One region of the Comamonas sp. NyZ500 genome, then DNA from elsewhere that is predicted to be linked to it. Evidence: predicted binding sites of a transcription regulator. Region 1 holds the regulator's gene; the other holds the start of a gene.

Region 1 (15,739 bases):
GATGATGGCGCCCACAATGGCCTTGTCTCCCGCATCGTGCGGCAGGCCGCGCACAAAACTCTGGTCGATCTTGATCTTGGAGATCGGCAGTTTTTTCAGATAAGCCAAGCTCGAATAGCCGGTACCGAAGTCGTCAATGACCAGGCCCACACCCAGTTCTGCGATCTGATGCACGCGCAAAGCCATTTCCTGCGCCTCCTGCAGCAAAATGCTCTCGGTCAGTTCCAGCTCCAGCCACTGTGCCGGCAAGCCGCTGGCTTCCAGCACGTATTTGAGGCGGTCCACAAAGTCCGGCTGCCTGAACTCCAGCGCGGAGACATTCACCGATACCTTGGCGGGCATGCCCATAGCCAGCCAGCGCGCCGCCTCTTGTACTGATTGCTCCAGCACCCAGGCATCCAACGCAACCACATAGCCGGACTCCTCCGCCAAGGGAATGAAGGCTGCGGGAGAGATCACCCCCAGTTCGGGGTCCGTCCATCGAAGCAAAGCCTCTGCCGCCACGATGCGACCCGAACGGATATGTACCTGTGGCTGAAAGTGCACGGCCATATGCCCCTTGTCCAGCGCCTGGCGCATGGCATGCTCCAGCTTCATGCGCGAGAGCAGACCCGCACTCATTTGCGGCTGGTAGAAACTGAAATTGCCGCGTCCACGCTCCTTGACACGATACATGGCGATATCGGCCTGACGAATCAGCTCGTCCAGCGTCAAACCATCCGCCGGAAATTGCGCAGCCCCAATGCTGCACTGAACGGAAAAGCCCAGACCGTCAAGCATGAAGGGCTGGCGCATTTCGTCCAGAATACGGGCGGCCACGGCCGAAGCCCCTTCCCCCGTGCAATCATGCAGATAGAGAACAAATTCGTCCCCGCCCTGACGGCACAGCACATCGGCAGGGCGCAGCAGTCCGCTCAGCCGCTGAGCAACCAGCTTGAGCACACGGTCGCCGAAGTCATGGCCCAGTGAATCGTTGATGATCTTGAAACGATCCAGATCCAGAAACAGAATGCTGAAGGGCTGCTGTGTGAAGCGCGCCGCCGTGATGGCGGCTTGCACGTGACGGCTCAGACTCAGGCGATTGGGCAGCCCTGTCAACGCATCACTGTAAGCCAGCTGTTCAATCTGCTTTTGGGCACTGCGCTGCATGGTCATGTCGCGCATAAAGCCAATGCTTTGTACCAGACGCCCATATCCGTCACGCAATGCCACCCAGGACAGCCAGACCGCGCAGCGCTGACCTTCACTCTGCTTGAGCCAAAGATTGCCCTCCCAGAAGCTGCCCACATCCCAGCGCGCAGCGGCCAGCTCCAGCAGGTCGGACACAGGCCCTCCCTCGGACTCGAACAGAGTCCAGGCAGCGAGCCCCAGCACCGCCTTGCCATGCAGCAACTGCCCGCCAGCCGGGTTGACCTGAACGATGACACCATTGGCATCGGCAATGAAGATACCGTCCAGGCTGGACTCGAACACTCTTGCAGCCAGACGCAGTTCTGTCGCCGAGCTGGATTCCACCGTGATGTCTCGATAGGAGTAGATACGCCCTATCGCCACACCGCGGCTGAGCTGAGGCACGGAGCGGCGCTCCAGAACCCTGCCACTGAGCAGCTGCAGTACCTCCGAGGTTTCAGGAGCCGACAGGTCCTGCGCATCCTGCAGAAGAGTGAACTGACTCTCGCTGCTGATGGTCTGCGCTTCCAAATGGGCAAAGACGGCCGCATCATCTCGCTGCACGAGCAGTGGTTCGGGTAGTTGCCACAGCTCCGCGAAACGGTGATTGAATGCACGAATGCCGCCGCGCAGATCACAGACCAGCATGCCATCTGCAGCGGACTCAAGCGTCGCCCGCAACTCTGCAAGCAGCATGTCCAGTTCGCTCTCGTGCCGCAACTGCTCGCTGCGGTCGAGCATGGTAAGCATCAACCAGCGTGGATTCAGGGCGATGGAGCCCACCCCCATCTCCACAGCTGTCAATGAACCATTGGCTGTACAGATTTCTGTGAGAAATTTCGCCCCACCCACCCAGTTTGAGGCATCCTGCCAGAACGCCTTTTGCACCAGGGAGGCGCACAGCACATCGACATACTGCTCCTGCGCCTGCTCGGGCGTGTAGCCCGTGAGCTGCATACTGGCGGCATTGGCATGCACGACACGCAATGTCTGCGCATCCAGCAGCCAGACCGCCTCCTGCAAACCATCGAGCATGGAGGCAAGCAGAGGGTCAATCAGAAAACTCTGCTGCAAAGTCACGCGAGGTCTTTCTCGGCAGCAGGTGCTGCAGAACTGTCAAAAAAGTAGCAAAGACGCCTTTGCGGCTGTAAAGCTTCTAACGCATTTCGAGAAAGCTGATTTCGCGTCAAGCCCCGGCGAATACCCAAACCCACATATTCAAGCAAATCTACGAAGCGCAGCTTCTGCGGCGCCTGCGTGTCATAGGTCAGCACCTTCGGCTTGAGCGACTGGCTGGTGTTGACAGACACCACCACGCCCATCCGCCCATCGCTTAGTTCCACCAAAGAGCCCGGCGGATAGACCCCCAAGGTCTGCACGAATGCCTTGAGCACATCGGGCGCATATCGCTGGCGATACTGTCCATACAGTGCAGCCATGGCTTCATGAGGCGTCATTTCGTTGCCTTGCAATGGCAGATTGCACAAGCGCTCAAAATTATTGACCAGCGCCAGGATCTGTCCGGCAATGTCCATATCTTCGGCCAGCAAGCCAAGTGGAAAGCCTGACCCATCGGCCCATTCATGATGCTGGGCGATGGCCGTCGTGACGGAAGGAGGATAGCCCATGGATAGAGCCAATGCCACCGACTCTCCGACATGACGCGCATACACGGTCTCTCGCAGAGGCGTGCGGCCCGTGCCTTGATTCAGTGCATTGGCCGATGCGGAAATTTCAAGCCCCGGCTTGCCGATGTCATGCAACAGGGCTGCCGTGCCCAGATCCTTCAATACGTCATCGCACAGGCCCAGCGTCTTACCCAGCAGCAGGCCCAGCACGGAGACGTTGACACCATGAACGCCAAAGGTGGCGCCCCCCGTATCCGCGAGCAGATGCAAACTCAGATCACGAGCCTGCGCCAGTTTGACGACTTGCTGTGCAACCAGCATATCCGTCGTTGTCCTCGCCTTCTCGGGGTTGGCTGGCAACAAGGCCTGCACATCATCAAATACGGAAACCGCGCCCAGAAACCTGGACTGCACGCCCAAAATACTGTTGCGCCATGCATGCGCATCGTTCTCGGGGGGGGCAGGAGCGGGTTGAGGGTCTGCAGCCGGAGGCGCTGCCGCAGCTTCCAGATCACTTCTCGATAGATCGACCTGGACTGCCTTGAGCTTCAGGGTCCTGAGTGTCTGCAACTGCTCGTCATTGACAATCTTGAAGCTGCTGACGGGAAACGGATGGCGCAACCAGCCGGTCTCCAGATGGACATACATGCCGATACGCAGTTGTCCGATATCAATAGCAACGAAACGATTCACTTTGAGCGCTACACACAAGATAAGACATTATTCCGCAGTTCCATGACTGCTCAAGCATGACTAGGGTCTGTTGGGATGCAAACAGCATCAACAATCCCCTCTTGTGTGACTTATCGGCACCAAAGGCTGGGTTTGTAGACCAGGTCCATCCACAAAGCCCAACTCGCAACGCCAATCAGCATCAGACCTGCAACTCTGGTGCCCCACCTGGCCCGCAATGCATTGACATGCGACTGTCCCAGTTGCCACAGCCAGGGACCCGCCAGCAGCCACAGTGCACCACCAACAGCAAAGGCGGCCATGGACAAAGCACCTTGCCAGGCGCCGCCACTCAAGGCCGCCACCAACACCGCCGAATACAGCAAACCACAAGGCATCAGTGCCCAGGCAAAGCCTGCTGCCAGACTGCCGCCTGGCGCGGTGACCCAGGGCTGAACCCTGGCCCAGACGGAACGCCCCGCCCGCTCCAGCCAGGCTGGCTGCCGCGCCTGCACCACCATGGCCAGTCCCCAGGCCATGACCGCCACATGCATCAGCGTCCAAAGTCTCTGCAATGCCGTTGTCTGACTGGTCAGCCAGGCCAGACTTTCCATGGCCACGGCCGCGATCCCGCCCAGCAGGGCATAGGCAGCGATGCGCCCCAGATGAAACAGGCTGGTACGCAGCCATTGGCGTTTTTGCAGGCCGAGCACGACAACTGGCTGCCCGCCGCCGACAGGCTTCGCTGCTGTGACCACGCTGCAGGGGGCAGCGCACATCACAAGACAATGGGGCCCACCCACGAGCCCCATGATCAAAGCAGTCCAGACCAGCGAAAACAACATGCGCTAGATGATGCGCGAAAAGCGGGCGCGGTTCCGGTCGGCCTGCAAATATCGGTCAAACAGCATGGCTACTCCGCGCACAAAAAACCAGCCCAGGCCAGTGACCTTGAAGCCCTCGGCGGACAGCTCGACCAAGCCGTTGCGCTGCATCTCTGCCAGCGCATCCAGCTCCGCAGCGAAGTACTCGCGGAAATTGATAAGCCAGGCCTGCTCCATGGGCTCATACAGGACGGAACCCTGGCACATGATGGACATGATGACGGCTCTGCGCACCAGATCGTCACGTGAAAGCGCCAGTCCGCGCTGCACGGGCAGCATGCCGCCATCGACGGCATCGTAATACTCTTCAAGAGTCTTGACGTTCTGGCTGTAGGTCGCGCCCACCTTGCCGATAGCCGATACGCCCAGTGCAATCAGGTCGCAATCAGGCTGGGTGCTGTAGCCCTGAAAGTTGCGATGCAGGCGCCCCTGGCGCTTGGCAATGGCCAAAGAGTCGTCAGGCAGCGCAAAGTGGTCCATGCCTACATAGACATAGCCGCCATCCATGAATGCATCAATTGCGCCGGAGAGCATGTTCAGCTTGTCCTGTCCCATGGGCAGGTCTGCCGATTCGATGCGCCTTTGCGGCTTGAAGCGCTCGGGCAGATGCGCATAGGCATACAGTGCAATGCGATCGGGGCGCAGCTCATTGACCTGTGCCAGCGTGCGCGCGAAAGACTCGGGCGTCTGCCTGGGCAGCCCGTAGATCAGGTCCACATTGATGGAGACAAAGCCCAGGCGGCGCGCCTCGGCCACCAGCGCAAATACTTGCTCGGCGGGCTGCTCGCGGTGCACCGCTTTCTGCACCGCGGGATCAAAGTCCTGCACGCCAAAGCTCAGGCGATTGAACCCCATGTCCTTGAGAGCTCTCAGCCGCTCGTTGCTGACGGTGCGCGGATCGACCTCGATGGAGTACTCGCCCGCGGGATCCAGCTTGAAATGTTCACGCATCAAGACCATCAGCTGCTGCAACTCGGCATCGCTGAAAAAGGTCGGTGTGCCTCCGCCCAGATGCAGCTGGCTTACGAGCTGGCCTTTGCCGCAATGCTCGGTATGCATGGCCAGCTCGCGGCTCAAGTAGTCCAGATACTCGGCAGCCTTCTCATGATGCTTGGTCACGATCTTGTTGCAGGCGCAGTAATAGCAAAGCGACTCACAGAACGGCACATGCACATAAACGGACAGGGGCAAAGCGCGCGAGCCAGAATGCGTCTTGCGCTGCTTGAGTGCCAGTATGTAGTCGTCTGCACCAAAAGCCTCAACAAAACGGTCGGCTGTTGGGAACGATGTGTAGCGTGGGCCGGGGATATCAAAGCGGCTCAGCAACTCAGGCGTGACTGCGGTCATAACTGGGAGTTAGGGTGCGCCCACACTCTGTATAGAGCAGATTTCAATGGAAATCAGATCCTGAAAATCATGCCCAAAATAGGCAAAAGCGCATGTTTTTGAACGAATACAGGCAATGTGCCCCAAGGCAATCACCCTGTCCTTGATGAAAATCAAGAGACCTCAAGGCAAGTGCTGCGACAATTTGATCCATCTCATCTTCAACCACGAGGTCAATGACCAGCGCGACTCTCCACTCCGTGTCTGTCTGCGCCGTTGCAAAAAGCCCATGAATCTTCAGACCATCAAAGCATCCTGCTCCAACTGCAATCTGCGTGAACTGTGCATGCCCATGGGCCTGGACGATGAACAAATGGAGCGCATTGACGAGATTGTGGCCACGCGCCGCAAGGTCAAGCGCGGCGGGCTGCTGTTTCGCAATGGCGAAGAGTTCACCTCTCTGTATGCCATTCGAACCGGCTTCTTCAAGACCAGCGTGGCCACCGAAGACGGACGCGATCAGGTCACAGGCTTTCAGATGGCTGGCGAAATCATTGGTCTGGACGGCATCGTCAACGACCACCACACTTGTGATGCCGTGGCCCTGGAAGACGCCGAGGTTTGCGTCATGCCGTTTGACAAACTGGAGCAGCTCTCGCGCGAGGTCACTGCCCTGCAGAACCATGTGCACAAGGTCATGAGCCGCGAAATCGTGCGCGAGCATGGCGTGATGCTGCTGCTGGGCAGCATGCGTGCCGAAGAGCGCCTGGCGGCCTTTGTGTTGAACCTGGTCCAGCGCCTGTCGGCACGCGGCTTTTCCAAGTCGGAACTGGTGCTGCGCATGACGCGCGAAGAAATCGGCAGTTACCTGGGCCTCAAGCTCGAGACCGTGAGCCGCACTTTCTCCAAATTTGCAGAGGAAGGCATTGTGGAAGTCAAGCAGCGCCACCTGCGCATCCTGGATACCGAGGCGCTCAAACGAATCGTCAACAGCCAGCAATGCCAGAACTGAACCGAGTCGACAGACACTCTCAAGACAAAGCCCGCGGACAGCGGGCTTTTTTGTCTGCGCGAATTAATCGGGCAGAGGCTCGGAAACGATGCCGCCATTGAGATCGCTGACGGAGCGACCCAGCATCACCGTCATCGCACCTCCGATCAGGGTCACGACCCAGAAGGCAAAAAAAGCGACCGTATAGATGGCCTGGCGCGACCAGTCCAGGGGGGAGCCCAGCCAGTGCACATCCAGCGGGTCCACAAAAGCGAAAACCACCATCTCCATGATTGCCGCCGCCAGAAAGGCCGGCCAGACAATCCACATCCAGCGTCGAGCATCCATCCTGATTCTCCTTGGGCTGTGGGCTTGGTCATATTTTGCACAACAGTGGTGACCGTTCATGCAGGACTGCGGGCATGCACCGTGGCGGGAAACCCTGAACCACTCTCTTTTCAGTAGCATCCTGCGCCATCTGGATATCAAAAAACCATTTACTTCTATATCAACGTTAGGCGGAGCATACGCAACACGCTCTGATTTTGATATCGGGCAACAAAAAAGGCCGCAAAAGCGACCTTGGCGGAGCAAGCGCCGGAGCGCTCAGCGATCCAGCGGATGGTCCTTGGCTGGCGTGGCCGCATGATTGCGGCCGGTGACTGCTGGGGCCAGGCTTTTTTCACTTTCGCTCAGGCGCTGGTTGATTTCCATGCCATGGCGGTAGTAGTCAGGGTCAATCACGGGATCGGGCCTGCTCAGTGCGATGTATGCGGTGACAAAGCCGGCAATCACCACGATCACCGGGCCGGCGATGATGAGCCAGACATGGGCAAACTTCCACCAGGGCTTGCCGTCCTCGGGGTGGATGATCTTGGCCGTTTGCGAGACCTTGGCTTGTGCTGCCGACATGATGAAACCTCTTTCCAAAATTCTGACCACCCAGGCACACACGGCAGGGTGGCATAAATTGTTGCCGATTGGCGGTGCCCTTGTCCGGCCTCCGTGATGGCTCACGAAGACCGTCAAGACCTGGCATTAACGCGGCACCAGGAACACCGTCTTCTCGGAAATACGCCCTGCTCCGGCAGTCACTGCATCCACATTGAAGTGTACGGGGTGCGAGCCTGGAGTTGCTGAGCCATACGGAATCTGCAGCCGCACCGCAATGCCGCGCGTCTCTGCAGGGCCAACGCTCACTTCCTGCTCGGATGCGACTTCCAGATTCTCCAGGCCCACGGCGCTGATACGGTAGCGCTGCTCGGACTCGGTGGCGTTCATGATCTGCAGACGGTAGACGTTCTCCAGCTTGCCACCCGCCACGATGCGCGAAAGCGCAGCACGGTCGCGAATCACATCGACCTTGAGCGGCTCGCGCAGCACCAGACTGGCGATCATGGCGGCGCTGAGGGCCACCAGCACGGCCGAGTAGATCAGCACACGCGGGCGGAAAATGCGGCGAATCACCTGCACCTGCTTCCAGGCCTTGGCCACGGCATTCTGAGTGGTCAATCGGATCAGGCCACGCGGATACTCCATCTTGTCCATCACGGAGTTGCAGGCATCGATGCACAGACCGCAGCCGATGCATTCGTACTGCAACCCTTTGCGGATATCGATGCCCACGGGGCAGACCTGAACGCAAAGCTTGCAATCTATGCAGTCCCCCAGGCCCTGTGCCTTGTAGTCGACGTCTTTCTTGCGCGGGCCGCGAGCTTCACCACGTTCGGCGTCGTAGCTGACGATCATGGTGTCCTTGTCGAACATGGCACTCTGAAAGCGTGCATAGGGACACATGTACTTGCAGACCTGCTCGCGCATATAGCCGGCGTTGCCGTAGGTGGCGAAGCCGTAGAACGCCACCCAGAAAATCTGCCAACTGCCCTGGAAGGCCATCAACTCCACACCCAACTCACGGATGGGCACGAAGTAGCCGACAAAGGTGAAACCTGTCCAAAGAGACAGAGCGATCCAGAGAAACTGCTTGAGCGATTTTTTCCAGATCTTCTCCAAAGTCCAGCCGCTCTTGTCGATACGCATGCGGGCACTGCGATCGCCTTCGACCTTGCTTTCGATCCACATGAAGATCTCGGTGTAGACCGTCTGCGGACAGGAGAAGCCACACCACAGACGCCCGGCTACGGCGGTAAACAGGAACAGCCCCAGTGCGCTGATGATCAGCAGCCCCGTCAGATAGATGAAGTCCTGCGGGTACAGCACCAGTCCGAACAGATAGAAGCGCCGGGCCCCCAAATCGAACAGCACCATCTGGCGCTCGCCCCACTGCAGCCAGGGCAGGCCGTAGAAGACGATCTGGGTCAGAAACACCATGGCCCAGCGCCACCGTGAGAACACGCCGCTAATAGAGCGTGAGTACACTTTTTGCTCGGAAGCGAACATAGGCACCAACTCAGGCCCGCCCTCATGAGGCTCAGGCGTGATCGGTATGACTTTTCGGGGCTTCCCCTGATCGCACGGCATCGCAGTTCCTTAATATTTTTGTAATTACTGAAAATTGAAACGCGAAAAAGGCGGTGCCAGGGCACCGCCTTTTAAAAACGCATTACTTCTGGTTTTGCGTATTCGAAAGACTCCAGACATAGGAAGCCAGCACGGCAATTTGCGCCTCCGTCAACTTCTCTTTCTGGGCAGGCATCTCATTGTGCTTGCCGTTGTTGACGATGTTGACGATTGCCGCCTCACCCCAGCCATGCAGCCAGATGTCATCGGTCAGGTTAGGAGCTCCCAGCGCGGGGTTGCCCTTGCCGTCCATGCCGTGACAAGCCGCACAGGCCACGAATTTGGACTTGCCCTGCGAAGCCTTGACGGCATCGTGAGGGCTGCCCGACAGGCTCAGCACATAGTGCGCCACATTGCGCACATCCTCCGCCGAGCCCACGGCTGCCGCCATGGGCGGCATCATGCCGATACGGCCGTTGGTGATGGTCTCCCTGATCTTCTCGGGAGATCCGCCATGCAACCAGTCGCCGTCCGCCAGATTCGGGAAGGACTTGCTGCCGCGAGCGTCAGAGCCGTGGCATTGCGCACAGTTGTTCATGAACAGACGCTCGCCAATGGCCATGGCCTGAGGGTCCTTGGCCATTTCTTCGGTGGGCATGCTGGTGAACTTGGCATACAGAGGCTCCAGGTCCGCCTTGGCCTTGGCCATTTCCTTGTCGTAGGCGCCGGTCTGGCTCCAGTCCAGCTTGCCGCCGAAGCCGCCCAGACCTGGGTAGACCACAAGATAGCCCAGGCTGAAAACCACGGTGATCACGAACAGACCCATCCACCACTTGGGCATGGGGTTGTTGAGTTCACGCAGGTCTTCGTCCCAGACATGGCCTGTGGTGTTGTCGCCCGAGGGAACGACCTTCTTGCGGGCCACCAGAATCAGCAGCAGCAAGCAGCCAAAGATGCCGATCAGCGTAATCGCCGCGACATACACCGACCAGAAATTGTTAATGAAATCGCTCATGGGATGTTCTCGTTGTGGTGATCAGACTCAGTCTTCCAGGAATGGAACCTGAGCTGCCTCGTCAAAACGGGCCTGGTTGCGGCGGGCATACGCCCACCACCAGATGCCCACGAAACACGCCAGCGATGCCAGCGTGGCCACGATACGCATGGTGGTGATATCCATTTCCAGCCCTTTCTCTCTTACTTGACGGCGCGACCAAGGACCTGCAGATAGGCAATCACTGCCTCCATCTCTGTCTTGTCCTTGACCTCGGCCTGAGCACCGGCGATTTCCGCATCGGTGTACGGCACGCCCACCTTGCGCAGCGCGCTCATGCGCGTTGCCACGGCCGTGTCATCCACCTTGTTGGCTTCCAGCCAGGGGTAAGCAGGCATGTTGGACTCGGGCACCACGTCACGCGGGTTGTTCAGGTGGATGCGATGCCATTCGTCGCTGTACTTGCCGCCCACGCGATGCAGGTCGGGGCCGGTACGCTTGGAGCCCCACTGGAAGGGGTGGTCGTAGACGAACTCGCCAGCCACCGAGTAGTGACCGTAGCGCATGGTCTCGGCGCGGAAGGGACGGATCATCTGCGAGTGGCAGTTGTAGCAACCCTCGCGCAGATAGACGTCGCGCCCCATCAGCTGCAACGGCGTGTAGGGCTTGAGACCCGCCACGGCTTCGGTCGTGGACTTCTGGAAGAACAGCGGCACGATTTCCACCAGGCCGCCAATGGTCAGCACGAACAGCGTCAGCGCGATCAGCAAAAAGTTGCTGGTCTCGATCTTCTCGTGCGAAAAGCTCTTGGGAGCTGCGTTATTTTGATCAGACATTGCTTTTGCTCCTCAATGCTCAGGCGTGAGCCACCACGGCAGGCACTGCCACCTTGACGGAACGGCCGGCCATTGCGGTCTTCCAGGTGTTCCATGCCATCACCAGCATGCCGCCCAGATACAGCAGACCGCCAGTCACGCGAATCACATAGAAGGGATAGGTCGCCTTCACGCTTTCCACGAAGGTGTAGGTCAGCGTGCCGTCGGGGTTGACAGCGCGCCACATCAGGCCCTGCATCACACCGGCAATCCACATTGCGGCGATGTACAGCACGATGCCGATGGTCGCCATCCAGAAGTGCAGCTCGATCGCGGGCACGGAGTGCATCTTCTCGCGGCCGAACAGACGGGGGATCAGGTAGTACAGAGAGCCCATGGTGATCAGACCTACCCAGCCCAGAGCGCCGGAGTGCACGTGGCCCACGGTCCAATCGGTGTAGTGGCTCAGCGCGTTCACGGTCTTGATGGCCATCATCGGGCCTTCGAAGGTGGACATGCCGTAGAACGACAGGGACACGATCAGGAAACGCAGGATGGGATCGTCGCGCAGCTTGTGCCAGGCACCCGACAGCGTCATGATGCCGTTGATCATGCCGCCCCAGCTGGGAGCCAGCAGGATCAGCGAGAACACCATGCCCACGGACTGGGTCCAGTCAGGCAAAGCGGTGTAGTGCAGGTGGTGAGGACCCGCCCACATGTACGTGAAGATCAGCGCCCAGAAGTGCACGATCGACAGGCGATACGAATACACGGGACGGCCCGCCTGCTTGGGGATGAAGTAATACATCATGCCCAGGAAGCCGGCGGTCAGGAAGAAGCCCACGGCGTTGTGCCCGTACCACCACTGAACCATCGCGTCCTGCACGCCGGCGTAAGCCGAGTAGCTCTTCATCCAGCCGGCGGGGATGGAAATATTGTTGACGATGTGCAGCAGGGCCACGGCCAGAATGAAAGCACCGAAGAACCAGTTGGCCACATAGATGTGCTTGACCTTGCGGATACCGATAGTGCCGAAGAACACGATGGCATAGGACACCCAGGTCACCGCAATCAGCAAGTCCAGAGGCCATTCCAGCTCGGCGTATTCCTTGCCCTGGGTGTAACCCAGAGGCAGGCTGATGGCAGCGCCGACGATAACCAGTTGCCAGGCCCAGAAAGTCAGGCTGGCCAGCTTGGGCATGAACAGCTTGGTCTGGCAGGTGCGTTGCACCACGTAGTAGCTGGTCGCGAACAGCGCCGAGCCACCAAAAGCGAAGATCACGGCATTGGTATGCAGCGGACGCAGACGTCCGTAGCTCAGCCATGGAATGCCGAAGTTGAGTTCCGGCCAGGCCAGCTGGGACGCGATAAACACGCCCACCGCCATACCTACCACCCCCCATACCACGGCCATGATAGAGAACTGTCTTACGACGGTGTCGTCGTAATAGACAGCATTGTTATTTGTTGCTTCCATCGGGCACCTCTTAGATATCTTGCAAAGTGTTCATTGGTTTCTGGTCGGACTCGTTGAGCCACATCAATCGTCGCGAAGAATGCGCTCGCCTTCTTGTTCCACGCTCTCGAACTGGCCCCGGTACACGGCCCACCACAGGGCAGCCACAATGGCCATGACCAGAACAACCGACAGCGGAATCAATACATACAAAATGTCCATCAATGGCCTCCTTGAGTCAGTGGCATGACGGTGCCCCGCGGCGCAAGGTGCGCGGGGGCGGACGCGTTGCTATCGGCTGCCTGCAGCGGCAACGCACGTGCAAGACGGGCTGCGTTGGCGACGACCAGCAAGGAGCTCAGCGCCATGCCGAGCCCTGCCAGCCAGGCAGGCATCCAGCCCACGAGGGCCAGAGGAATAGAGATCGCGTTATAGGCTGCTGCCCAGCCCAGGTTCTGGCGCACCACGGACAGGGTCCGTCGGGCCAGCAACAGGCTTTGCAACACTAACTCCAGGCTGTCTCCCAGTACCACGAAGTCTGCTCGCGATTGTGCCAGCGGCACTGCTTTACCAAAAGCAAAAGAGACATGCGCTCCGGCTAAAACTGGGCCGTCATTCAGGCCGTCGCCCACCATGGCAACCTTATGCCCTGCAGCCTGTGCCGCCTGCATGGCGGCCAGCTTGTCCTGCGGTTTGCAGTCGCCCTGCGCCTGCTCTATGCCCAGCTTGGCGGCCACGGTTTGCACCGCTGCAGAGCGGTCACCCGAGAGCAGTTGCACCGTCACGCCTTGCTGCCTGAGGTCGGCAATGACCTGGGCCGCTTCGGGGCGCACGTCCTCGCTCAAATGGAACTGCGCCAGGGGCAGCCAGCCACCTTGCGATTCCTCGGCCAGCACCACGCTCTGCCCTGGCTCATGCGGTGCCAACTCGGGTACGCCGCAATGCGCGGCCGAGCCCAGACGAAGATGGCGGCGCAAGGCGGTATTGCTGCGCGCCTGCACCCAGACATCGAGGCCGCTGCCAGCGATTTCCTGGACGGAATCCAGCAGCCATGCACTGGCAGGCAATTCGGCCACCTCGGCCGCCTGCGCCAGTGCCTTGGAAGCAGGATGCATGGACTGGCGCGCCAGCAAGGCGGCCAGCGCCAGCAGCTCATCAGTGTTCTGACCTTCAGCAGGTGTCAGCGCGCGCAGCACCAGGCCGTCGCGCGTCAGCGTTCCGGTCTTGTCGAACACCAGCGTATCCACGGCGGCCAGCGCCTCCAGCCCCTGCAGATTGCGCACCAGCACGCCGCTGCGCGCCAGGGTGCCGGCCGCCGTCAGCATGGCCACGGGCGTGGCCAGCGAAAGCGCACAGGGACAGGTGACGATGAGCACGGCCACGGCCACCATCATGGCCTTGCCCGGGTCGGCGGGCCACCACCAGATGGCGGCAGCCAGCGCCGCCAGCAGCACCACGACGAGAAAAGGCCGGGCCACCTTGTCGGCCAACTGGGCCAGTGTTGGCTTTTGCAGCGAAGCGCTTTCCATCAGATTCACGATCTGCGCAAAGCGGGTGCCCTCACCCACGCTGTCCACTCTCACCTCGACAACACTGTCCAGGTTGTAGCTGCCGGCGGTGACTGCATCGCCTTGTGCGCGCAAAACAGGCGTGGACTCGCCAGTCAGAAGCGCCTCATCGGCATGGGTGGTGCCGCGCAGAATCCGGCCGTCTGCGGGGAAAGCCTCGCCCGTGAGCACACGCACCACATCACCCACACGCAGACGGCGCGTGGCCACACGCTCGAACTCTCCCGAGTCCGGCTGCTCACGCAGCACCGAATCCGGCAGCCGGTTCATCACTGCTTCCAATGCACCGGCCGTGCGGTCGCGCAGGCGCAGCTCCAGCCAGCGCCCCGTGAGCAGGAAGAAGACAAACATGGTCAGCGAGTCGAAGAAGACTTCCTGACCGAAAGGACCGGAGGGATCAAAAGTGCCCAGCGTGCTGATGACAAAGGTGATCAACATGCCCAGGGCCACGGGCAGGTCCATGCTCACGCGGCGCTGGGTGATGTCCTTGAGCGCGCTCTTGAAGAACGGGCCGCAACAAAACAGCACCACGGGCAGAGAAATCACCCAGGATGCCCAGCGCAGCAAGGTCTCCATCTCCAGCGACAGGTCGCCGGGCCGCGCCGTGTAGGCTGGCCATGCATACATCATCACCTGCATCATGCACAGGCCGGCCACCAGCCAGCGCCACAGGGCACGGCGCGTTTCGGCCTGGCGCAGCTCGCGCGCAAACGCGTCGCGCGCGGGCAGGGCGCGATAGCCGGCACGCGACACGGCCTCCATCCATTGCGATGGAAGCACCTGGGCAGGACGCCACTCGACACGGGCTCGGCGCGTTGCGGCACTGACTTCGGCTGCCTGCACTCCGGGGACAGCCCGAAGCGCCTCCTCGATGGTCAGCGCACATGCAGCACAGTGCATGCCCTCCAGAACCACAAAGGAATCCCACACCGGGGACTCGGTTGCGTTCTCGGAGATTGGGGCCTTGGAGCTCTGGCCGGCGGGGCGACCAAACGAGCTCCATTCTTGCGGATCGTCCAGCAGATGACTGTGCATCTGGGACAAGTTCAGGAAACCGGTGTCAGCAACAGCATGCTCTGCCGCGGAAGGCTGGACAGTAGTGTGTTGGGACATGTTTCAAGCGTAACGACGCCAGATGATACCCACCTTGACATTAATCAACCGTTAACTGCCCAATCGACATATGCTTGTATTTACAACGCATGCAACCTAAGGAGAAAGCTATGTACAACCGCATTTTGATTGCTACCGACGGCACCGAACTCTCAGACAAGGCTGTGCATGCAGGCCTGGATCTGGCCGCTTTGTGCGGCGCCAGCGTGATTGCGCTCAAGGTTGTCTCGCACTATCCGCGCAGCTATCTGGAAGGCAGCGACTTGCTGGACATCAAGGAAGCCAAGCGCATTGAGGAGCAATGGACCAATCAGGCCCAGACCCTGCTGAACGGCGTCAAAGCCTTTGGCCATGAGCGCAAGGTCAATGTCACCACCGAAATCGCCCACTCAGACCTGGTGGCCGAGTCGATTGTGGAGATGGCCAAAAAGCATGATTGCGACCTGATCGTCATGGCTTCGCACGGTCGCAAGGGTCTGCAGCGCCTGCTGCTGGGCAGCGAAACCCAGCATGTGCTGACGCACTCACCGGTGCCGGTGCTGGTGCTGCGCTGATCGGATCCCCCTGAGCCGCTTAGCGGCTTCCCTTGAGGGGACGGCATCTGTACTGGGGACGGCCCTCGCCGGGCGCCCCTTGCTGGACTTGCCCCTGATATCCAGTGA
Region 2 (15,739 bases), 320 kb from region 1:
CATCGCATCGTGCTCGCCGGCGATCTGCACCCACAGACGATTGAAGTCATCGAGACCCGTGCCCGGCCGATCGGCATCGAAGTGGTGATCGCCAACAGCCAGCAAGAGTGGGAGGCCGCGCTGGCAGGAGATCTGTTTGCTGCCGTCATCCAGTACCCCGCGTCCAGCGGCTGGATCGTGGACTGGAAGGCCGATGTGCAAGCCATTCACGCCAAGCAGGCCGCCGCCATCGTGGCCACCGACCTGCTGGCTCTGACCCTGCTGACACCGCCCGGCGAATGGGATGCCGATATTGTCGTGGGCAACAGCCAGCGCTTCGGCATGCCCATGGGCGCAGGCGGCCCGCACGCAGCCTTCATGGCCTGCCGCGACGAATACAAGCGCAGCCTGCCCGGCCGTCTGGTGGGTGTCAGCGTCGATGCGCATGGCAAGCCCGCCTACCGCCTCGCGCTGCAGACGCGCGAACAACATATCCGCCGCGAGAAAGCGACATCCAATATCTGTACGGCCCAGGTCCTGCCGGCAGTGATTGCCAGCATGTATGCCGTCTACCACGGCCCCCAGGGGTTGAGGCGCATTGCCCAGCGTGTGGCACGCTTCACAGCGATTCTGAGCCGTGGCCTGGCCCAGTTGGGCTTCAGCGCCCATCACCACGACACAGCCTTCGACACCGTGAGCCTGCACACCCGGGAGGCCACCGACGCCCTGGCGGCTCGCGCCGTCTCCCGAGGCGTCAACCTGCGCAAAGCCTGGGATGAATATCTCTGCATCAGCCTGGACGAAACCACGACCCGGGCCGATGTCGAGCTGCTCTGGAGCATCTTTGCCCAGGAGGGCCAGGCCCTGCCCACCATCGAAGCCATGGACGAAGGCCCGACCTCGCTGATCCCCGAATCCCTGCAGCGCAGCACGGCCTATCTGACCCACCCGGTCTTCAACACCCACCACTCCGAAACCGCCATGCTGCGCTATATACGCAGCCTCAGCGACAAGGACCTGGCGCTGGACCGCAGCATGATCCCGCTGGGCAGTTGCACCATGAAGCTCAATGCCACCAGCGAGATGATTCCCATCACCTGGCCAGAGTTCGCCGACATCCACCCGTTTGCGCCCGCCAACCAGCTGCAAGGCTATGCCGAGCTGGACCGGCAACTGCGCGACTGGCTGTGCCAGGCCACGGGCTACGCGGGCATCAGCCTGCAGCCCAATGCAGGCAGCCAGGGCGAATACGCAGGTCTGCTGGCCATCAAGGCCTTCCATGAATCACGCGGCGAGGCACACCGCAATATCTGCCTGATTCCCAGCAGCGCCCACGGCACCAACCCGGCCAGCGCGCAAATGGTGGGCCTGCAGGTCGTGGTCACCAAGTGTGATGACAACGGCAACGTGGACATGGCGGATCTGAAGCTGGCCTGCGAGAAGCACAGCGCCAATCTGGCCTGCATCATGATCACCTACCCCAGCACGCACGGCGTGTTCGAGACCGAGGTCAAGGAGCTGTGCCAGCTGGTGCACAGCCATGGCGGCCGCGTCTATGTGGACGGCGCCAATATGAACGCCCTGGTAGGTCTTGCCGCACCCGGCGAGTTCGGCGGCGATGTCAGCCACCTGAACTTGCACAAGACCTTCTGCATTCCTCACGGCGGCGGCGGCCCCGGCGTCGGCCCCGTGTGCGTGGTCGAGGATCTGGTGCCCTTTCTGCCGGGGCATGCCACCGCAGGCGACGCCCGCCGGGTGGGAGCTGTCAGCGCAGCCCCTCTAGGCAATGCAGCCGTGCTGCCTATCAGCTGGATGTATATCCGCATGATGGGCGAGCCGGGCCTGAAGCTGGCGACCGAGACCGCCATCCTCAACGCCAACTACATCAGCGCGCGGCTCAAGGAGCACTTCCCCACGCTGTATGCGGGCGAGTATGGTCACGTGGCCCATGAGTGCATCGTGGATCTGCGCCACTTCAAGGACAGCTGCGGCGTGATGGCCGAGGACGTGGCCAAGCGCCTGATCGACTACGGCTTCCACGCACCGACGCTGTCCTTTCCCGTGCCCAACACGCTGATGGTGGAGCCGACCGAGAGTGAAAGCCTGTCTGAGCTGGACCGCTTCATCGAAGCCATGATCGCCATCCGTGCCGAGATTGCCGAAGTGGAGGCCGGCAGACTGTCCAGGGATGACAACCCGCTCAAGAACGCGCCCCATACGGCAGAGGCCTTGCTGGCCGCAGACTGGCAACATGGCTACAGCCGCGAAACCGCCGCCTATCCCGTGCCTGCCCTGCGCCGCGCCAAGTATTGGAGCCCCGTGGGCCGCGTGGACAACGTCTATGGTGACCGCAATCTGTTTTGCAGCTGCGTGCCCATGGACGCTTACGAAGACTGATAGCCAGGGTCTCCCCCAAGCCAGTGCGCTCCGCCGCACTGGCTTTTTTATGCTCAATCAATGTCGAACACCAGCCCGCCCGTTACTGTTCGCCGGCAGTGAATGCATTCACGACATCAATGCAATCGGCGTTGCTGCCGCCAAACCGAGCATCGAGTTGCCTGAATACCGGTTGACTGCCCGCCTTTTTCAAGGGCAGGTGCAGGGACCGGCTTACACTGCCGAGGTCTTCTGCCTGTCTCATGAGCTCCTCTGAACCCACTCCCCCTCCCTTGCTGCCTGTCATTGATGGCGGCCTGCCTCTGCATGCCCTGCTGGCCCCCGGTGCTGCGCCGCTGGGCCTGAGCGCCAACACCCAGCCATTGGTGCCGGAGGATGAAGACCCGCTGCAGGCCCTGGTGGCGGAGTTGCGCAACTACCAGCACGAGCTGGAGCTGCAAAACGAGGTACTCAATTACAGCCAGGCCGTAGCCGAGAGCGCATCGGAACGGTTTGAAACGCTGTTTGCAAGCATTCCGCTGCCGCTGCTGGTGGTTGATGAATACGATATGGTGGTCCAGGCCAATGCCATGGCTCACCGCGCATTTCAGCCCACCGAAAAAGACCGGCTGCTGATCAACTTCAAGCCCTTTGTGCATGTCAACGACGCAGAGCGCGTGACCACGGCCTTCGAGCAGGCCAAGGCGATGGGACGCGCCGAGGTGCACGAGGTCCTGTTCCAGATCACCGAAGAATTCGAGCTCTGCGGCGACCTGCATGTGGCCGGCGTGGTCGTGCCCCAGCAAAACGGTCCGGCCACCTGGCAGTATTTGTGTGCCGTTGTCAACCAGGGCCCGCTGCTTGCCGAGCGCAAGGCGCTGCAAGAGCGCAACCAGCAGCTTTATGCCAGCGAGAGACGGCTGGAGTCGGTCATCAACTCCGCGCTGGACGCCATCATCTGCGTCGATCAGCATCAGCGCATCACTGTCTTCAACCCCACGGCGGCAGCCCTGTTTCTGTGCTCGCCTCAGGATGCCCTGGGCAGCCCGCTGGAGCGCTTTTTACCCGATGCCGCTCGGGCACTGGCTTTTTCCTCGCTGACCACACAGGCCGTGCTGGGCGAGATGACGGGGCTGACTCTGTCGGGGCGTGAGATTCCCATGGAAATCAGCGTCTCCTTCGAACACCACAGCAGCGGCGACACCACCACCATCTTTGCGCGCGACCTGACCAGCCGCAATCGCGCCGAAGCCCAGCGCAATGCGCTGGAAACCCAGCTGCGCGAATCCCACAAGATGCAGGCCGTAGGCACCATGGCCGGCGGGATTGCCCACGACTTCAACAACATCGTGGGCGCAATCCTGGGTAATGTGGAGCTGGCCAAGGCCGATAGCTGCGGCAACCCGGCTGCCATGGAAAGCCTACGCGAGATCGAAAAAGCCGGTCGCCGCGCCCGCGATCTGGTGCGCCAGATTCTGACCTTCAGCCGCAATGACCTGCCCGAACGCCGTCCGGTTCAGGTGCAGGAAGTCATGTCCGACACGGCTCGCCTGCTGCGCGTGACTCTGCCTCCCTCCATAGAGCTGCAGGTGCAGGAGTCCAACGATCTGCCGCCGCTGCTGGCCGACCCCACTCAGGTGGAACAGGCGCTGTTCAATCTCTGCAACAACGCCATGCAGGCCATTGGCAGTCAGCGCGGCATCATCCAGATGCGTGCCATGCGCATTGCTCCCGACAGCTACCAATGCGAACGCCTGGGTCTGGCCGTGGCCGAATACCTGGTCTTTATGGTGCAGGACTCTGGCCCAGGCATGGACGTCGCGACTCAGCGACGCATCTTCGAGCCTTTTTTCACCACCAAACCGGTCGGCCAGGGAACAGGCCTGGGCCTCTCGGTCGTACATGGCGTGATGCGCACCCATGGCGGCGCTGTCGATGTGCACAGCGAACTGGGCCAGGGCAGCTGCTTCACGCTGTACTTTCCTCTCAGCGACCCGACTTCCAGCCACTCTACGCTGCCGCCCATGCGCATGGACAAGCCCGAAGCCCCGCTGCCCGAACCTGTCCTGGCCACGCGCGCCAGCCATGTCATGTATGTGGACGACGATCAGGCTCTGGTCTTTCTGTTTCAGCGCCTGCTGCGCCGTCGCGGCTATGAAGTCTCGGGCTTTACCGATCCCCATGAGGCCATGGCCGCCCTGCTTGAGGAGCCACAGCGCTTTGACCTCATAGTCACCGACTACAACATGCCCGGTTTCAGCGGACTGGACCTGCTCAGACAGGCTCTGCAGATCAACCCTCAACTGCCGGTTGCACTGGCCTCCGGCTATGTGACGGCCGAAATCGAGCAGGCTGCGATTGCAGCCGGAGCCAGAGCCTTGATCCACAAGCCCAACGATGTGCAGGAATTCTGCGCCACGGTGCATGAACTGCTCAACCCCTGAAACAATCGATAGCTGTTTGAATGAGTGCGTTGAACTGTGTGTATGAAGACGAGCACCTGCTGGTGCTCGACAAGCCCTCGGGCCTGCTGTGCGTGCCCGGTCGCGGCCCGGACAAGCAAGATTGCCTGAGCCAGCGCGCCCTGCAGCATTTCGGCGATGCGCTGGTGGTGCACCGCCTCGATCAGGCCACCTCGGGCCTGGTCATCATGGCGCGCAATCCGGGCGTACAGCGGCAGCTCAGCCAGGCCTTTGCCGAACGCCAGGTCGACAAACGCTATATCGCCGTGGTGGCCGGTGATCTGCAGGCGGGTCCGGAAACCGCAGATGCCAAGGGCTGGCAGCTGATCGATCTGCCGATCGCGGCCGACTGGGAACGCCGCCCTCTGCGAGTCATCGACCACGAAACCGGCAAAAGCAGCCAGACGCTGTGGCAGGTGATCGAGCACACCGTCCAACCAGGAATACCCCGCACCCGGGTTTTGCTGAGCCCGCTGACGGGCCGCACCCATCAATTGCGCCTGCATATGGCGGCCATAGGCCACCCCATGCTGGGCGATGCGCTATATGCCAGCGAAGCCGTGGCCTGCGCCAGCCCACGCCTGTTGCTGCATGCGGCAGCACTGGAGCTGGTGCACCCGGTCACCGGCGGACTGCTGCAGCTAAAAAGTGATCCACTTTTTTAATCCCCCTCAAATCGGCAGCAACCGTCAAGCTCTCAAAGTTGCCACGCCGCAACAGAAAACCCTTCAGTACAGTGCTGAGGCAGGACAGGAATCTGCGCAAAAAGACCGCTGATGCAGACACTTGCCGCACAGTTCAGGCATGGACTGCGCATATACATCACAAATGCAGGCTGCGCCATAGCCCTTGCGTACTAGCTGCTATGCACGACATAGCAAAAACCGAAAGCCTGCACCAGCCCCTGCATACCCTGTTGCCTTCGTTGACCACTCGATTAACCTGAGCTTCTTTGCGCGAACTGCTATGGCAGCAATCGCGCTTTTCGAACATCTCTCGAGATTAAGGAAGTCCTCATGAGCATTCCGTTCCGCATGCAAACCGTTGTTGCCGCCCTGGGCCTGGCTGGTGCCGCCCTGGTCTCCACCGCGCATGCCCAAATCAAGATCGCCCTGGTCATTCCCACCACTGGTGCGCTGACCCAGTACGGCGACATGGTCAAGGAAGGTGCCACCACCGCCGTTGAAATGGCCAATGCCGCTGGCGGCGTCAATGGCAAGAAGATCGAGCTGGTACCCGTGGACGATGCCTGCGAACCCAAGCAAGGCCCCGTCGCTGCCAACCGCGTGGTCAACAGCAAGATCGGCTATGTGGTCGGCCCCGTCTGCTCGGGTGCCTCGATTGCCGCAGCGCCCATCTACAACAACGAAGGCGTGGTGGTCGTCACTCCTTCTGCCACCTCGCCCGCTCTGACCGACGGCAAGAACTACCACTTCATCTTCCGCACCATTGGCCGTGACGACCAGCAGGGCCCGGCAGCCGCCAAGTTCATTGCCGAGAAGCTCAAGCCCAAAAAGGTTGCCGTGCTGCACGACAAGCAGTCCTACGGCCAGGGCATTGCCTCTTCCGTGCGTGACGACCTGAAGAAGGCCAAGATCGACGTGGCACTGTTTGAGGGCATCAACGCAGGCGACAGCGACTACTCCGCCGTCATCACCAAGCTCAAGGGCGCAGGCGTGGACTTTGTCTATTACGGCGGCTACCACCCCGAAATGGGTCTGCTGCTGCGTCAGGCTGCCGAGCAAGGTCTGAAAGTCAAGATGATGGGTCCTGAAGGCGTGGGCAACCCCGAAGTCAACGCCATTGCCGGCCCTGCCGTCGAAGGCATGCTGGTAACCCTGCCCGCCGACTTTGCCGCCAATCCCAAGAACGCCGCCGTGGTCAAGGCCTTCCAGGACAAGAAGCGCAATGCTTCGGGCGCCTTCCAGCTGACCTCGTTTGCCGCCACCCAGTCTCTGCTGGCCGCCATCAAGGCCGCTGGCGACAGCCCCGCCAAGGTGGCCGACTGGATGCACAAGACCACGGGCGTGGACACCGTGCTGGGCCCTGTGTCCTGGAACAAGCAGGGTGACCTGAACTCCTTCGATTTCCAGGTCTTCCAGTGGCACAAGGACGGCAGCAAATCGCTCGCCAAGTAATTCCACCACTCTCTCCGGAGGCAATGGCAGGGGCCATGCCTCCGGATGTTTGTTATCTGGCCCTCGGGCCTTTTCCTGTTTCAAGGGTGGCGTTACATGTCAGACTTTCTCCCCCAGCTGATACAACAGCTATTCAACGGGCTCTCACTCGGAGCCATTTACGCCCTGATCGCCATTGGCTACACCATGGTCTACGGCATCATCGGCATGATCAATTTCGCACACGGTGACATCTACATGATCGGGGCCTATATAGGCCTCGTGACGCTTTCGGCGATTGGCACGCAAAGCGGTCTGCCCATATGGGCCATCATCGGCCTGATGCTGGTGGTGGCCGTATTCGTAACCGGCGTCTATGGCCTGGTTGTCGAACAGGTGGCCTACAAGCCCGTGCGCCAGAGCCCGCGTCTGGTCGCGCTGATCTCGGCCATCGGCATGTCCATATTCCTGCAGAACTGGGTGGCTCTGGGCCAGGGCGCGCGCGATATGGCCGTGCCTTCGCTGCTGCCGGGAGCCATCAATTTCCACATGGGCAATTTCGAGGTCTTCATCCCCTATACCCGCGTGCTCATCATCGCGGTGACCGTGGTGCTGATGATTGCACTGACCATGTACATCAAGCATTCGCGCATGGGCCGTGCCTCGCGCGCCTGCGCTCAGGATATGCATATGGCCAATCTGCTGGGCATAGATACCAACAAGGTCATCTCCTTCACCTTTGTGCTGGGCGCCGTGCTGGCCGCCGTGGGCGGCGTGCTGATTGCGCTGGCTGTGGGCAAGCTCAACCCCTTCATCGGCTTCCTCGCCGGCATCAAGGCCTTCACGGCCGCCGTGCTGGGCGGCATAGGCTCCATCCCCGGCGCCATGCTGGGCGGTGTGATTCTGGGCGTAGCCGAGACCTTTGCAGCCGCCTACATCTCGTCGGAATACAAGGACATCGTGGCTTTCGGCCTGCTGGTGACCATATTGATGTTCCGCCCCTCGGGCCTGCTGGGCAAACCTGAAGTGGAGAAAGTCTGATGAAGTACAGCTTTTCCGCCGCTTTGCGCGATGCGCTGATCGCCACCGTGATGACGGCCATCGTCGTCACGCCCATCTTCAGCCTGCACCTGGAGCGCGCCGGCGTGCGCACCATCATCACCCCCGACTGGAGCATGACCGGCTGGGCCTGCCTTGCCATCTTCGTCGTGCAGATGCTCAAGCCCCTGCTCGCTGGCAAGCTGCCCAAGGTCAATCTGCCGGCTGTCCCGCAGATGAAGTCGGGCACGCGCAACGTCGTCATCTTTGTGGTGCTGATGATGGCCGCCTCCTGGCCATTCTTCGCGGGCCGCAATGCCGTCGACATCGCGACTCTGGCCATGATTTACGTCATGCTGGGCCTGGGTCTGAATGTGGTGGTCGGCTTTGCCGGCCTGCTGGACCTGGGCTTTGTGGGCTTCTATGCCGTGGGTGCCTACACCTATGCGCTGCTGTTCCACTGGGCTGGCTGGACGTTCTGGGAAGCGCTGCCGCTGGCTGGCGCAGCCTCGGCTCTGTTCGGCTTCGTGCTGGGCTTTCCCGTGCTGCGCCTGCGCGGTGACTATCTGGCCATCGTGACGCTGGGTTTCGGTGAGATCATCCGCCTGCTGCTGACCAATCTGACCAGCTTCACGGGCGGTCCCGACGGCATCTCCAGCATTCCCAAGCCTACGGTGCTGGGCCTGCCCATGACCCGCTCGCCCCTGACCGAGGACGGCACGACATTTCATCAGTTCTTCGGTATGGAGTTCAACTCCATGCACATGGTGATCTTCGTCTACCTGATGGCCTTGCTGCTGGCCATGGTGACGCTGTTCATCAGCAACCGACTGATCCGCATGCCCATAGGCCGCGCCTGGGAAGCGCTGCGCGAGGATGAAATCGCCTGCCGTTCGCTGGGCCTCAACCCCATGAAGATCAAGCTCTCGGCCTTCACGCTGGGCGCCATGTTCGCGGGTTTTGGCGGCGCCTTCTTCGCCGCTCGCCAGGGCATCGTCAATCCCGAGTCCTTCACCTTCATCGAGTCGGCCCTGATTCTGGCCATTGTGGTGCTGGGCGGCATGGGCTCTCAGCTGGGCGTGATCGTGGCTGCCATCATCCTGACCGTGCTGCCCGAGCTGGCACGCGAATTCTCCGAATACCGCATGCTGATCTTCGGTCTGGTCATGATTTTGATGATGGTCTGGCGCCCTCAGGGCCTGCTGCCCATGAAGCGACACCAAGTGGAGGTGAAGTCATGAAGCTGCACCTGAACGCTATTATTTCAATAACTACAACCACAGGCAGGGCAAACGCATGAGCGAGTATTTGCTGGAAGTCAAAGACCTGTGCATGCGCTTCGGCGGCCTGCTGGCCGTGGACAACGTGGGCTTTAACGTACGCCCTCAGGAAGTGTTTGCCATCATCGGCCCCAACGGCGCGGGCAAGACCACGGTATTCAACTGCATCAGCGGTTTCTACCAGCCCTCGGGCGGCTCGGTCGTTCTGGACGGCCAGAGCATTGCAGGCCACAGCAGCCACCAGGTCGCCAACCACGGTGTGGTGCGCACATTCCAGAACGTGCGCCTGTTCAAGAGCATGACGGCGCTGGAAAACCTGCTGGTCGCACAGCACCGCCAGTCGCGCGCCACGCTGCTCGGCGGCCTGTTCAACACGCCAGGCTATCGCCGTGCCGAACAGGAAAAGATCGACAACGCGCTCCAATGGCTGGACGTGATGGGCCTGCGCCAGTTTGCCAACCGCGAGGCCGGCAATCTGGCCTACGGTCACCAGCGCCGGCTGGAGATTGCGCGCTGCATGATCACCAAGCCTCGCGTGCTGATGCTGGACGAGCCCGCCGCCGGCCTGAACCCGCAGGAGAAGAAAGACCTGCAGCATCTGATCGACGATCTGCGCAAACAGTACGGCGTGGCCGTGCTGCTGATCGAGCACGATATGGGTCTGGTCATGGGAGTGTCCGAGCGCATTCTGGTCATGGAATACGGCAAGCCCATCGCCATGGGCCTGCCCGAGGCGATTCGCAATGATGAACGGGTCATCAAGGCCTATCTGGGAGAGGCCTGATGAGCCAGCATATGTTGCAACTGGAGCAGGTCTCCACCCATTACGGCGCGATCTGCGCGGTCAATCATGTCAGCCTGCATGTCGATCAGGGCGAGATCGTCACCCTCATCGGCAGCAATGGTGCTGGCAAGACATCGCTTCTGATGACGGTCTGCGGCAACCCTCGTGCCAGCGGCGGGCGCATTCTGTTCGAGGGCGAGGACATCACCCAGATGTCCACCCATCACATCATGCGCCGCGGCATTGCCATCTCGCCCGAAGGCCGTCGTGTCTTCAAGGACCTGACGGTGACCGAGAACCTGCAGATGGGCGGCTTTTTCCTGAGCAAGGCCGAGATCGCCGACGGCGTCGAGCATGTGTTCAAGCTCTTTCCTCGTTTGAAGGAGCGCGCAGCGCAACGCTCGGGCACCATGTCGGGCGGCGAGCAGCAGATGCTGGCCATAGGCCGCGCACTGATGAGCAAGCCGCGCCTGCTGCTGCTGGACGAACCCACACTGGGCCTGGCGCCGCTCATCATTGCGCAGATCTTCGAGATCATTCAGACCATCCGCGCAGCGGGTGTGACGGTGTTCCTGGTCGAGCAGAATGCCAACCGCGCCCTGCAGATTGCCGACCGAGGCTATGTGCTGGAAACCGGCAAGGTGGTGCTGGAGGACAGCGGTGTCAACCTGCTGAGCAATGACGAGGTGCGCAAGGCCTATCTGGGTCATTGACAGCTCGCTGAGCTCATCTGAGGTCATCGCCAGGCCCCGCCGGACGCAAGTCTTGCGGGGCTTGCTCTTTTCGGTCTTCAATCAACCGTAAGATGCTTCGCATGACAAAGCACTTAACGATTCTGACCGGTGGCTCTCGCGGCATGGGCCTGTCCATGGGACAGCAACTGCTGCAGCAAGGCCATCAGTTGCTGAGCATTGCCCGCAAGACCAGCGCCGCCCTAGCCTCCAGCGCCAGCAAGCCTGCACAGCTATTGCAATGGGAGCAGGACCTGGCACAAAGCGCTGCTGCTGCGCAGCGCCTGGCGACCTGGCTAGGCACGATAGATCCGCTTGAATGGGCCAGCATCACCCTGATCAACAATGCGGGCGTCATCCCGCAGATTGCGCCGCTGTCCCAGGTGCCTTCAGCCGACATGATCAATGCCCTGCGCGTGGGTCTTGAGGCTCCCATGGCCCTGACCGGAGCCTTTCTCGGTGCAACCGAGAGCTGGAGGATTCCCCGCAAGGTGCTCAATATCTCCTCGGGCCTGGGCCGCCGCGCGATGGCCTCGCAAGCCAGCTATTGCACGGCCAAGGCCGGCATGGACCAGTTCAGCAGTTGCGTGGCGCTGGAAGAGGCTGCCAAGCCCAACGGCGCACGCATTGTGTCTCTGGCGCCAGGCGTCATCGACACCGATATGCAGGTACAACTGCGCAGCGCAGCTTCAACCGACTTCCCTGACGTGGGGCGTTTTGCTGGTCTGCACAGCAACGGGCAGCTGACCTCGGCCGATGACGCCGCAGCCCGCGTGCTGGCCTGGCTGGCACGACCGGACTTCGGCGACCAGGTGGTTGCCGACGTACGCCAGGCTTGAGATAGCACTCAGAACGGCTGGACTCCAAAACATGGCTGCAGCCGCCTTATCCAAACCGATGACCAAAGGCACCTGCAGCTCTTGTTGCCGTGAACTACCGGACCCGAGCAAAAAATCTGGAAACAGGCGCAGCCTATTCTCGAACCAAGCCCTGGCAAGTCTTTCATGCGTGGCAGAATGTTTCCACTGGTCTGCAGCAGCCTCCGTGGCTGTGCGCAGAACCACAATCCGCACCCGTGGGCCACAAAGACAGCGACACCCGATCGGTACGCTGCCTCCGTGCTAGCAACGGCAGCAACCCTGTCGTGCAGCGCGTGCGGATGGCGATCATGTCCGTACGGCATGGCTCGCGCTCCCCGGTAAAGACAAATACCCATTGATGGCGGAACCACCGTCCCCGATCATCGAAAAGCCCACCTTCCGTGACTCTGGCTGCCGAGCTCAAGGCTCAGGCACCAGCCGCGACTGCGCCGCCCTTGTTTGCGGGCCAGCGCTCCCCCGTTCGTCTCTGGAGCTTCTTTTTCATGATTCGCCAAATTCTCATCAGCACAGCCGTGATCGCAAGCGCGGGCCTGAGCTTTTCAGCCGCTGCACAAGACCCCGCAGCCGACTACCCCAACAAGCCCGTGCGCATGATCGTGCCGTTCCCACCTGGCGGCGGCACCGACATCCTCTCGCGCGTGATTGCCAGCAAGCTCACCGAAGTCAGCAAATGGACCGTGGTGCCCGACAACCGTGCGGGTGCAGGCGGCACCATCGGCATCACCGAAGCCGTCAAGGCAGCGCCCACGGGCTATGACATGGTGATGGGCCAGAAGGACAACGTGGTCCTTGGCCCCTACCTCTACAAGAACCTGCCCTGGAACCCCAGCAAGGATCTGACCCCCGTGGCTCATGTGGCCTACACCCCCATCGTGATCGCCACGGCCGCCAACTCGCCATACAAGACGCTGGCCGACGTGGTGGCTGCAGCCAAGAAGAACCCGTCCAAGATCACCTACGGCTCGCCCGGCAACGGCACCAGCATCCACCTGGCCGGCGTGATGCTGGAAAAGGCCTCGGACATTCATCTGACTCACGTGCCCTACAAGGGCTCCAACCCCGCGATGATGGATGCACTGGCCGGCAATGTGGATCTGCTGGTGTCCTCCGTACCCTCGGCCATAGCCCAGATCAAGGCCGGCAAGCTGCGCGCCATCGCCGTGACCTCGGCAAAGCGCTCGTCCTCGCTGCCAGACACCCCGACACTGGCCGAGTCCGGTCTCAAGGGCTTTGATGTGAGCACCTGGTACGGCCTGTTCATGCCCAAGGGCACACCCGCAGCCATCGTGACCAAGGTCAATGTCGAAGTGAACAAGCTGCTGGCCATGCCCGAGGTGCGCGAGGCCATTCTGACCCAGGGCGCCGAGCCCCAGTCCATGAGCGTGACCAACTTCGACAAGATGTTCCAGGCCGACTTCAAGCAATCCAAGCAGGTCGTCGAATCCTCGGGCGCCAAGATCGAGTGACATCCCGACGCGGCGCGCAGGATTCGCGCCGCCCTGCCTGGCGCGGATAGGCCTGATCTGCATCAATGCGGCATATGACAGGCTCGTGAATACTTCTCCGGAAACCCTTGAATTTCTGGAGAACATCATGGCATTGCTGGTCTGGGTCCCCGAACTGGACACCGGGATTGCGGAGATCGACCGGCAGCACCGCCGCATCGTCGATTACATCAACCGGCTTTATGAGTTGCGCAGCTCGCCAGATCGCGAAGGGCTGGGCGATGTCATCGGCGAGATGATCGACTACACCGTCTCGCACTTCGTCTTCGAGGAAAGCCTGATCGAGAGCGCCGGCTATATGTTCGCAGGGCCGCACAAAAAAGTGCACGAGCTGTTCACGCGCCGCGTGATCGAGATGCAGACCCGCTTCGATGCGGGCGAGGATGTGGCCGCCGAACTGCATGGCATGCTCTCGCGCTGGCTGTTCAACCACATCCGCAACGAAGACCATGGCTATGTGGACTCAGCCAAGGTCTATCTGCGCATGATGTCCAAAGAGAGCGGACACACGGCAGAAAAAGAACGACTCAAAGCGGAAGTGCTGCAGGAGCTGGAATTGCAGCGCAAGAAAAAAGGCTGGCTGGCCCGGCTGCTCAATCGCTGAGCACCCTTGCTCACAAGAAAAACGGCTCCCAGAGGAGCCGTTGCTTCATGGGGCAGCCGCCTGACGCTCACTCGCGCACGACCAGCACCGGCACACGCACGGCGCCCAGCACGCGCTGCGTGACGCTGCCCAGCATCAGCTTCTCAAGACCGCGTCGCCCCTGCGAGCCCATGACGACGAGATCGGCTCCCACGCTTTCCATGGTGCGCACAATGCCTTCATGCACCGCATGGCCCTCGCCCACCAGCGTCTTCACGGGCACGCCCGCCTCATCCATGATGGCCTTGACCGCATCCAGGGCGGTGTTGGCTTCGGCGGTGGCCGCGCTCAGATACTGTGACTGGCCGTAGGCAAAGTCGGCGCCCACGCCGGTGAAAGGATAGGGATCGACCACATACACCGCCGTCACGGCGCTGCCGAAGACCTTGGAAAGCTCTGCGGCCTTGTGCGCCGCCAGCATGGAGGGCTTGGAGCCGTCGACCGGAACCAGAATGTGATTGAACATGGACATATGTTTCTCCTTTCAGGTTGCAGGCGACAAGGACCTCAAGCCAGAGGCCCGGGGCAGATGCCGCTCTTGAAATAGCGTTGAGTCTGCCTTCATCATGCCTCAGCGTGTTGACATGAATCAACCCTGAAGTTCACGCTGACTGAGGTCAGGCTCAGATACAGACATGGGCCGTCTGGTATTCGTAGCATTTGTCCAGCAGAGTGTCGGACTTGTCGGTGATCGTGATGCGAGTGCCGTCTGGGCGCAGCAGGGATACATTCTTGAAGGCTGGCTCATGGGGCTTGCTGGGCGCATCGCGGCGCACGGTCCATTCTTCCCGGACGATGCCGCCAGGCATGTCCAGCATCACGACGATCCGCTCGGTATCGTCCGAGAGTCGAATGCACTTGGCATCATTGAGCTCGACCACGGCTCCGGCCGGCGCGGCCAGACCATAAGGGCATTCCTCCACGCCGTGAATCGGTACCGAGGCATCGCCGAGGGTAATCTCAAGGCCGTTGCGAAAGTAGATCGTGGGCTCCTTGGTGTAGGCCGCCTGCGCCGGACGGTCTTGCGAAGGCTTGCAGGCCGCTACTGTGACAAGAGCGGTCAGCACTGGAATACTAAGGGCGTAAAAGCGATTCATATAAAAAACCACGCTCTGCAAGGCGTGGTGTTGGCCAGCTGATCTGGCTTGTTGGATGCAGGGAAGACTCGAAGAGGCGAAAGCTTCGCCGCGACAAGCCTGCATCATGCAGTGTTGATGACGTCACTTTGACGTATTGAGCACGTTACAGTTTTGCTCAAATTTTCCGAACAAAGTCGTCCGCATCAATCAAGCAGCCTGACCCTGCTGCTCCTGGAGCTCGGCGCCCTGGAAGTTGCCACGACGATAGGTCAGCACCAGCGTGTCGCGCACGCCACCGGGCTCGGCAGGTTGAATCGGCGTGGTCTCATGAATCATGCGTGCGTCGTCGAGCAGCATCACGGACCAGGGCTCGGTCAAGGTAAAGCGCTGGCCATTGGGGCCGGTCGCTTCGAACACGCGGGTCTCGCCCCCTTTGACGCCCTTGCGTCCCACCAGCAGCACGGCGACCAGATCGACGCCGTCGCGGTGAGCGCCTTCGGGCGTGGGACGGCCGATGCCGTCCGTGGTGTCGATGCGGAACTGGTGCGCCTCGACAAACCAGCGCTCATGCAGCTCGTCAGTGCAGAACACCTGATCCGCCAGCTGCCCCAAGGCATTGATCATCTCCAGCCATGCCGCACTCGTCGTCGTGCTGTCCAGCATGGGCTCGAACATACGCTGCATGCCGCCATGCAGAGCGTTGTATTCCACGGGCTGCCAGTGGGCGCGGTGGGGCACCTGCTGCACCTGATCGCCTTCGCTGACAAAGCAGGAATGGCGGCGGCGGCGATAGCGGCCTCCATCCTTGAGGAAGGCATCGGGCGGCAGACACTGCCAGTCCGCATCCATGGCGTGCAGATCGGC

Evidence for each region. The regulator FNR, encoded in region 1, switches genes on or off when oxygen is low (the NO sensors DNR and NnrR bind a similar motif). The targets are predictions, from matches to a motif close to TTGATNNNNATCAA.
Region 2: the regulator FNR is predicted to act here: its motif matches at 14,376-14,389, upstream of JAO85_RS02510 (universal stress protein).

Annotation. Positions count from the first base shown of each region.
Region 1 covers NZ_JAEIJE010000001.1:245,052-260,790, reverse strand. The annotation lists gene JAO85_RS01190 (bifunctional diguanylate cyclase/phosphodiesterase) at 1-2,250, opposite strand, end outside; gene JAO85_RS01185 (HD-GYP domain-containing protein) at 2,247-3,491, opposite strand; gene JAO85_RS01180 (sulfite exporter TauE/SafE family protein) at 3,602-4,315, opposite strand; gene hemN (oxygen-independent coproporphyrinogen III oxidase) at 4,319-5,701, opposite strand; gene fnr (fumarate/nitrate reduction transcriptional regulator Fnr) at 5,970-6,692, shown strand; gene JAO85_RS01165 (hypothetical protein) at 6,756-7,019, opposite strand; gene JAO85_RS01160 (FixH family protein) at 7,278-7,583, opposite strand; gene ccoG (cytochrome c oxidase accessory protein CcoG) at 7,710-9,152, opposite strand; gene ccoP (cytochrome-c oxidase, cbb3-type subunit III) at 9,235-10,146, opposite strand; gene JAO85_RS01145 (CcoQ/FixQ family Cbb3-type cytochrome c oxidase assembly chaperone) at 10,174-10,311, opposite strand; gene ccoO (cytochrome-c oxidase, cbb3-type subunit II) at 10,329-10,961, opposite strand; gene ccoN (cytochrome-c oxidase, cbb3-type subunit I) at 10,981-12,417, opposite strand; gene ccoS (cbb3-type cytochrome oxidase assembly protein CcoS) at 12,481-12,618, opposite strand; gene JAO85_RS01125 (cation-translocating P-type ATPase) at 12,618-14,999, opposite strand; gene JAO85_RS01120 (universal stress protein) at 15,188-15,631, shown strand.
Region 2 covers NZ_JAEIJE010000001.1:564,477-580,215, reverse strand. The annotation lists gene gcvP (aminomethyl-transferring glycine dehydrogenase) at 1-2,376, shown strand, start outside; gene JAO85_RS02560 (PAS domain-containing sensor histidine kinase) at 2,619-4,799, shown strand; gene JAO85_RS02555 (RluA family pseudouridine synthase) at 4,820-5,482, shown strand; gene JAO85_RS02550 (branched-chain amino acid ABC transporter substrate-binding protein) at 5,834-6,955, shown strand; gene livH (high-affinity branched-chain amino acid ABC transporter permease LivH) at 7,052-7,975, shown strand; gene JAO85_RS02540 (high-affinity branched-chain amino acid ABC transporter permease LivM) at 7,975-9,213, shown strand; gene livG (high-affinity branched-chain amino acid ABC transporter ATP-binding protein LivG) at 9,269-10,036, shown strand; gene JAO85_RS02530 (ABC transporter ATP-binding protein) at 10,036-10,749, shown strand; gene JAO85_RS02525 (SDR family NAD(P)-dependent oxidoreductase) at 10,842-11,606, shown strand; gene JAO85_RS02520 (tripartite tricarboxylate transporter substrate binding protein) at 12,131-13,114, shown strand; gene JAO85_RS02515 (bacteriohemerythrin) at 13,200-13,757, shown strand; gene JAO85_RS02510 (universal stress protein) at 13,825-14,262, opposite strand; gene JAO85_RS02505 (hypothetical protein) at 14,420-14,893, opposite strand; gene JAO85_RS02500 (2OG-Fe dioxygenase family protein) at 15,083-15,739, opposite strand, start outside.